2 regions of the Paenibacillus sp. FSL K6-1318 genome follow, and region 1 is predicted to be linked to the other one. Evidence: riboswitches for the same ligand, from Rfam matches in the RefSeq annotation. Region 1 holds a riboswitch; the other holds the start of a gene.
What was found. A riboswitch is a leader RNA that binds a small molecule or an ion and turns the genes downstream of it on or off. The one in region 1 is predicted to bind S-adenosylmethionine.
Positions count from the first base shown of each region.

Region 2: another riboswitch for S-adenosylmethionine. It lies ahead of metA (homoserine O-succinyltransferase); the one in region 1 lies ahead of mmuP (S-methylmethionine permease).

Region 1 covers NZ_CP150270.1:5,809,076-5,813,283, reverse strand. The annotation lists gene NYE45_RS25960 (spore germination protein) at 1-155, shown strand, start outside; gene NYE45_RS25955 (GerAB/ArcD/ProY family transporter) at 194-1,294, shown strand; gene NYE45_RS25950 (Ger(x)C family spore germination protein) at 1,291-2,493, shown strand; SAM riboswitch class I at 2,566-2,667, shown strand; gene mmuP (S-methylmethionine permease) at 2,760-4,172, shown strand; gene mmuM (homocysteine S-methyltransferase) at 4,150-4,208, shown strand, end outside.
Region 2 covers NZ_CP150270.1:1,942,340-1,946,547, reverse strand. The annotation lists gene NYE45_RS08730 (PLP-dependent transferase) at 1-55, opposite strand, end outside; gene NYE45_RS08725 (PLP-dependent transferase) at 52-1,239, opposite strand; gene metA (homoserine O-succinyltransferase) at 1,264-2,181, opposite strand; SAM riboswitch class I at 2,418-2,542, opposite strand; gene corA (magnesium/cobalt transporter CorA) at 2,994-3,929, shown strand; gene NYE45_RS08710 (HRDC domain-containing protein) at 4,006-4,208, opposite strand, start outside.

The DNA.
Region 1 (4,208 bases):
TGGCTCGACTCTCAAGCTTTGGCGTACCTTATGTAGCTCCAGCGGTTCCTTATCACATGAATGAATGGAAGGATTTCGTTATCCGTGCTCCGTTGAATATGATGAGATTGCGTCCCAAAATGACAAATCCGATAGATAAGGATCGAAAAAAATAATTAAATTCCATCTACAGAAGGACTGGAGGTGAACTAAAGTGAGTGACTCCCAAGGAAAGCTAACCACGACGCAGGCCGTTGTAATTATTGTGAATTACATGCTTGGTGCCGGGATATTGACGTTACCTCGAACGACCAGCAAGGCTGTTGGTACACCAGATGTTTGGATTTCCATCATCCTGTCCGGACTGATAATCACAGGTATCGGAATCATTATGGTTACCCTGTGTCGCAGATTTCCGGGGAAAACCGTGTTCCAGTTCACCCGTGAAATTACGGGGAGCTGGATCGCTTACATACTGGGCGGTGCCATGATTATGTATTTCATGGTCATTGCCGCTTTTGAAATAAGAGTCATGGCTGATGTGACAGGAATGTATCTACTCGAACGCACCCCCACCTGGCCGATTGTGATGGTCTTCATGTGGATCGGTATCTATATGATCTCAGGTGGACTTGGTGTCATTGTTCGTGTGTTTGAAATCATTCTGCCGATTACGATCATTATATTTGTCATTGAGATTCTACTGAGTAACCAGCTATTCGAGATTGGTAATCTGAGACCTGTTCTCGGAGAGGGGATTATGCCTGTTTTCAAAGGACTGAAGCCTTCACTACTGTCATATACGGGTTATGAGGTGATGTTAATCATGACTGCCTATATGAAAAATCCGAAGAAAAGCAATAAGGCGATGAGCTGGGGAATTCTCATATCCACTATTATATATTTGATCACGGTTGTGATGGTTATAGGCAGTTTATCGCTTGATGGGATCAAAACTCGAACCTGGCCAACGCTGGATTTGGTAAGAAGTTTCGAGATTCAAGGTCTGATATTCGAACGATTCGAATCCTTATTGCTGGTCATCTGGATTATGCAGATTTTTTCGACTACAGCGATTACACATTACTGCGCTTCGGTGGGCATTCGTGATTTGTTTCGTACCAAAAAAATCAAAGGCATTATGTACGGCCTGCTTCCGTTCATTTATTTGACGGCCATGATGCCCAAAACAGTGGATGATACTTTCGCACTAGGAGATATGTTGGGCAATGTGTCCGTATTTTTGTTTGGTATTTTACCTCTGGTACTACTGTTGTTAAGTCTGATTCGCAAAAAAGGAGGCAAGCATGCATGATTCCATTCCGTATGCTCTTACGTATAGCCTCTGCCTTATGTATTCTGTTGTTGATATCCGGATGCTGGAGCAGCCGGGAGGTAGAGGATCTGAGTCTCTATGTCGGGCTTGGGATAGATGTCGGTAAAGAGACAGAATTTGAAAAAGACATCGCTGATCAGGGAGGTACATATCCCAAGAAGAACTATGTGACCGCTACGGTGCAAATTGCTCCGGGCTTCTCCAACAGTCAATCGAGTCAGCAATCCGGTTCGCCATCTTCTGGCAAAACATCTTATTCCAATGAACAACTTACTGGAGATTCTATGTTGCAAATCTTCCGTCAGTTTGCGTTAAGGCGGGATCGGCCTCTCATTGGACATCATCTGAAGGTAATCGTCGTCTCCAAAGATATTGCCAAAAAATATGGTTTGGACCAACTGCTTGATTTTGTCCTTCGAGATAACGACATTCGGCCAAACTGTCTGGTGTTAATTAGTCATCATCGTGCGGCAGATGTACTGTCTTCCCAGGACCCTTCTCGAATTCCAGCATTTTATCTCACAGGGATCACAAACAATTCGTATCTGTCCAACAAAATCCTGGAGCCAGTATTGTTGTCCAAGTTAGACGCCCAAATGCAGTCGGGATCCAGCTTTCTGCTCCAGAATGTATTGAATTCCGATGGAGAGGACAAGTTCTCCGGAGGCAGCATATTCGATGGTAAAACGACCAAATTCATTGGGGAGCTAAGTCAAACGGATCTGGAAGGATTATCATGGCTCAAGTCCAAAGAACAAGGAGGCGTCTTAAAGACACATAACAAACAAGGATTCACCGTTGTATATGAAATCAAGAAGAAAAAAGTAAAAGTTATTCCCAAGGTAGTTGGCAATGACATTTCATTCCATGTGAAGATTGAATCTCAAGGCTGGCTTATGGAGGATTGGCGTGCTCCCGAGGAAGAGGAAAAAGGTGCGTACCTCAGAGAACTGGAAAAGGAATTTTCTGATCTGGCTGAACAACAGATTCGACAGGTGTTATACAAAATTCAGCATACCTATAAAGCTGATGTGGCGGATTTTCGGGATAGCTTGCGTATTAAAGAACCAAAAACATGGAAGAAAATCAAAGATGATTGGGACCAAATCTTCAGCACCGTGCCGATTACGTATGATGTGAAGATCACCATCACCAATCCGGGGTCTTCCACCGAATAGTGCAGCGTGGAACATTTATTATTTAAATGTTGACACATTCATGATAGATCGCTATATTAGTAAAAAATCATTTTCTTATCCAGAGAGGTGGAGGGACTGGCCCTTAGAAACCTCAGCAACAGATCTGAAGGATACTGTGCTAATTCCAGCGGGTGAAAGCCTGATAGATAGGAGCGTTTGTTTTTATTTGTCAGTAACGGCGCACTCTTTAGGAAGAGTGGGTCTTTTTTGTTTTTTCTGGATGAAGAAGTAGGGGAGTAGCAGGTATGGAGAACAACAACGACAAAGGGCATTTTCAGCGGAAAATGCAGGCCCGGCATGTGGTCATGCTCTCTCTAGGAGGAGTCATTGGAACGGGATTATTTCTCAGCTCCGGTTATACGATTCAGCAGGCGGGACCACTGGGAACTATTCTATCCTACCTGATCGGAGCGATCGTCGTATATCTGGTGATGCTCTGTCTGGGGGAACTATCTGTTCACATGCCAGAGACGGGAGCATTTCATAGTTATGCAGCCAAATATATCGGACCAGCAACCGGCTACACAGTGGCTTGGTTGTACTGGTTAACCTGGACTGTTGCGCTTGGCTCCGAATTTACAGCCGCCGGACTGCTGATGCAGCGCTGGTTCCCATCGGTAAACGTATGGATATGGAGCGCGCTCTTTGCACTGATGATCTTCCTGTTCAATGCATTGACGGTGAAATTATTTGCGGAATCCGAGTTCTGGTTCTCCTCTGTAAAAGTAGTGACCATCGTAATCTTCATTATAATAGGTGGCGCAGCCATGTTCGGCATTATTCCGATGGCAGACTCTGAACCGGCTCCATTCCTATCGAATATTACGGCATCCGGGTGGTTCCCTCATGGGGCTACAGCGATATTGATGACCATGCTTGCAGTAAACTTTGCATTCTCGGGCACCGAGTTAATCGGCATTGCCGCCGGGGAGACGGAGAATCCGGAAAAGACGATACCCAAAGCGATTCATACGACGCTGTGGCGCTTGGTTATTTTCTTCATCGGTACGATTGTTATCTTGTCTGCCTTACTGCCCATGTCGGATGCCAGTGTACTGGAAAGTCCTTTTGTAGCGGTAATGGAGCGGGTGGGTGTACCTTATGCAGCAGACATTATGAATTTTGTTATTCTGACAGCGATTCTCTCTGCTGCCAATTCAGGCCTGTATGCTTCTTCACGGATGCTCTGGTCTCTGGCTGATAAAAAAACGATCTCCCCTTGGTTTGCCAAATTGACCAAACGCGGAGTACCATTGAATTCACTTCTGATCAGTATGGTCGGTGGTGCGCTGGCGTTGCTGTCGAGCATCATTGCGCCAGGTACCGTGTATATTACACTGGTTTCCATTTCAGGTCTGGCTGTCGTTGCGGTATGGATGAGCATCAGTGCCTCCCAATACATGTTCCGCAGACAATATATCCGGGAAGGACATGCGGTCAAAGATCTGGTTTATCGTACACCGCTGTACCCCGTGGTACCGATTGTTTCATTTATATTATGCCTGGCTTCATGCATAGGTATTGCTTTTGACCCGACACAGCGAATTGCGCTGTATTGTGGGGTTCCATTTATCGCAGTGTGTTACGCTGCTTATTATCTGACAGAACGTGCGAACAAGAAAAGAGGACAAGTATATGACGCAAGCAAAACAGATTAATCCCATAGAACAGATCCTACGTGAACACTCAGTCAT
Region 2 (4,208 bases), 2.9 Mb from region 1:
GCAATTTGGTATCAAATTTCAACTCGGAATTGGGCTTGTTATTGAACTCACTCATGAGTGCACGCCTCCTTCCACTTCCTGTTGTGCAGCTGTCAGCGCATTGCCAAGATCTGCAATCAGATCATCTGCATGTTCAATGCCCACGGAGAACCGAAGCAGACGGTCATCCACACCTACAGCGTCACGAATTTCAAGTGGTATATCCGCATGCGTTTGTACCGCCGGGTAAGTCATAAGTGATTCTACGCCACCGAGACTTTCGGCAAAAGCGATCAGTTTGATATGACGCAGCAATGGTTCAACATAACGTGCATCCTTCACTTTGAAAGAGAAGATACCTGTGTTACCCGTGGATTGTTTATTCTGAACTTCATACCCCGGATGATCCGACAAGCCTGGATGATATACTTCACCTACTGCCGGATGCTCAAGCAAGTATTTGGCAATGGTAAGCGCATTGTACTCGTGACGCTCCATGCGAAGAGCCAGCGTTTTCATGCCTTTCATCAACTGGTAGGAATCACTTGGAGACAACACGGCCCCAATTGAATTATGCAGGAACGCCATTTCCGCAGATAATGCCTCACCTTTAGTTATGATTAATCCGGCTAGCACATCATTGTGTCCGCCCAGATATTTGGTAGCACTATGAATGATGATATCGGCACCCAGTTCAATCGGACGTTGGAAAAATGGAGTCAACAACGTGTTGTCAACAATTGTCAACAGGTTGTAACCTTTCGCCCAGGAAGCGACAGCTTCAACATCGGTAATCATCATCAGTGGATTGGTTGGTGTCTCGATGAATACAGCTTTGGTATTCGGCTGACGAACATTCTCCAGTGCTGTAAGGTCATTCGTGTCCACATAACTTGCAGTTACGCCGAAACGGGACAAGATGCGTTCAAGCAGACGATAGGTTCCGCCATACAGATCCAGCGATACAATCAGATGATCCCCTTGACCAAACATGGCAAAGATGGTTTGCAGCGCAGCCATACCCGAGCTACAGGCGAACCCTGCATCACCGGACTCCAGCGCTGCGGCTGCTTCTTCCAACACTTTGCGTGTTGGGTTGGTCGTACGAATATAATCAAACCCCGTGCTTTGTCCAAGCTTCGGGTGGCGAAACGCAGTGGATTGATAGATCGGAAAGTTAATGGCGCCTGTTACCGGTTCATTGATGGACCCAATTTGTGCTAAGCGGCTTTCGATTTTCAACTTGTTGTTGTCTTCCATTGCTGCATCCTCCTGTAATCTCGATTAGATTTGCGGGCCAATATCGTAAGGTGTTTCTTGATACACATAGTAATTGAGCCAATTAGAGAATAATAAGTTGGCATGAGCGCGCCAAGTAGCCGGTGGCACACGGGAAGGATCATCATTCGGATAATAATGTCTAGGCAATGCGATATCCAACCCTTTGGCTGCATCCCGGTCATACTCCCACTTTAATGAGAAGGGGTCATACTCGGCATGTCCTGTGGCAAAAATTTGTTTGCCGTCTTTGGTAGCAACCAGGAAAATACCGGCTTCTTCGGATTCAGCCAAAATCTCTAAATTCTCATTCTTTTCAATATCTTCGCGTCTCACTTCCGTATGACGGGAATGTGGAACGTTGAATACTTCATCGAATCCACGCAACAACGGAACATGAGGCTTGTTGATCGTATGCGGGAAAACACCAAAACACTTTTCATCAAGCGCAACCTTGGGTACGTCAAAATGATGGTACAAACCTGCCTGGGAAGCCCAACATATGTGCAGAGTTGAAGTCACATTAGTTTTGGTCCATTCGAAGATCTCCTGGATTTCATTCCAATAGTTCACGTCTTCGAAATCCATCTGTTCCACAGGTGCACCCGTAATGATCATGCCATCGAAACGGCGGTGCTCAATCTCATCGAAGGTTTTATAGAACAGATCCAAATACTCCTGAGACGTATTCTTCGACGTATGGGATTTGGGATGTACCAGAACGACATCCACCTGAATGGGCGTGTTTCCGACCAGACGAAGCAATTGTGTTTCAGTCGTTTCCTTTGTAGGCATCAGGTTTAATATAGCGATACGGAGTGGACGAATATCCTGCTTGTATGCAGAAGTTTCATCCATGACGAAGATATTCTCTCCTTCGAGTACTTCTTTTGCTGGTAGAGTATCGGGTATTTTGATTGGCATGGTAAGTCTAACTCCTCCTTGTGCATAAATAGATGCAGCCACCGCTGGCTTGATGTCTTCACATCAATACAGTTATAGGCTGCCATGAGCTTGTCTCCAAACATTGAATTGAAGTTCCATCCAAAGTTACGACAATCTCAAGTTCCTTAGCGAAAATCACTGCTGAGAAGTCGGGGCATATGACAAAGACCTTCCTCGGATTTCGAGAAAGGTCATATGTAAATAGATATGCGCCTCTCTCATCTCTCAGTTACAACAGTGTCACTCGGACACTTGGTCGCTGCAAGAATTAGCACCGTGCGGTATACCGCCGGTTGCCGGGTTTCATCGGGCCAGTCCCTCCACCTACTCTTGATAAGATTTCGCTGTATTAAGTTGTAATTTAATATGGTTCACCGTCTACTTTATTACATTAATGCCCTCACGTCAAGTTGCAGTTCTACGTCTGCTTTCCAGATCGGAACCGTTCATCATCCGTTATCATACACTGCCTCAGGGCGCGAAATAGACACATTTTTGCGCTTGAAAGCACCTTGTACCAGCGGTATACTAAACAAGGTGTTATAAACCCTTATGTGAGAGGTGACATATTAAATGGATGGCGACCCGAGGCCTGACTGGCAGCCGAATTCCGACAAACTGCATAGAGAATTGACATCAGCATGCCGGCAGCGGGACGTGACTTCCGTTTGATTATATAATGAACGCAGCCCTGATCTCCAGGCTCCGCTGCCGACCGGCTGATTTGTTCTTTTTGCGCCCATAATGATAATATCCGCCAGGTTGGCGGGTGCAGAAGGAGTAGATTAACAATGAAAATCCGGTTGGTTAACAACGGTGTATTTATTCCGGTGGACGACATTCAGCAGGCGCTGACTCCACCAGCGGAAGGATTTTACTGGATTGATGCGGACGTAGACGATTTGGCGGTACTTCAGCCGCTGTTCTTAATGCATGATCTGGCAGTGGAAGACTGTCTCAGTGATGAAGAACAACGTCCGAAGATTGAAATTTATGAGAACCATTACTTTATTGTGATCAATAGCATCCGTTTCGATGATGAAGAAATATTTCTACGTGCGGTGAACTTGTTCCTTGGCAGACATTTCATCATTAGTGTTACGAAGCAGAAGGTTAGCGAATTGCGCACACTGAAACCCATTCTCTGGGAACAGGAAATCAGCACACCGGATCGTCTGCTCTACTTGCTGGTTGACTTGATTGTTGATAATTATTTCACCGTAGGTGACCGAATTGAAGCTCGGATCGAGAAGCTTGAGGAAGACATTCTGATGCACACCAAAAAGTCACATCTGAATGAAATCATCGGGCTGCGCAGTGAGATTCTGTGGCTGAAGAAAGTGCTTGGACCTCAGAAAGAGGTTATTAACACACTGAACAAAAAAGATCTGCGTCTCATTGATGATCAGCTGCAAAAGTATTTCAGTGACATCTATGAGAATGCTGTAAAAATATCTGAAACCTTTGAAACATATCGCGACCTGATGGGCAACTTGCGAGAAGCCTACCAATCCAGTATTGCGAACCGGGCGAATGAGATCATGCGTGTGTTTACCGCCATTACCACGGTCTTCATGCCGCTGACGGTCATTACCGGTATCTACGGTATGAACTTTACGAATATGCCAGAGCTTAACTGGAAATACAGCTATTTTGTTGTGATTGGCCTGATGGTTACCCTGGGCCTGAGCATGTTCTTCATTTTCCGCAAAAAAGACTGGGTATGAACTCAAATGAAATGAAATAACAAAGACGAAGCGCTCCTGTGGGAGAAACGCCTCGTCTTTTTTTCATTTCCTTCACCTAACCTACATTCTGCTCTGTCTCTGCATGCCGACGAAAGCGGATTCGAATCATGCGCAGTCTTTCATAGACCTGCTCCAGACTTCCTCCGTCGGGTTTCTCTCCTCCATACACCTTATGTAATACTGGCTTCAGGAACGTATCTCCCAGCTCCTCATACGCACTCCATACGGCCTCTTGTTCGTTCTCTGGCATCACTGCCA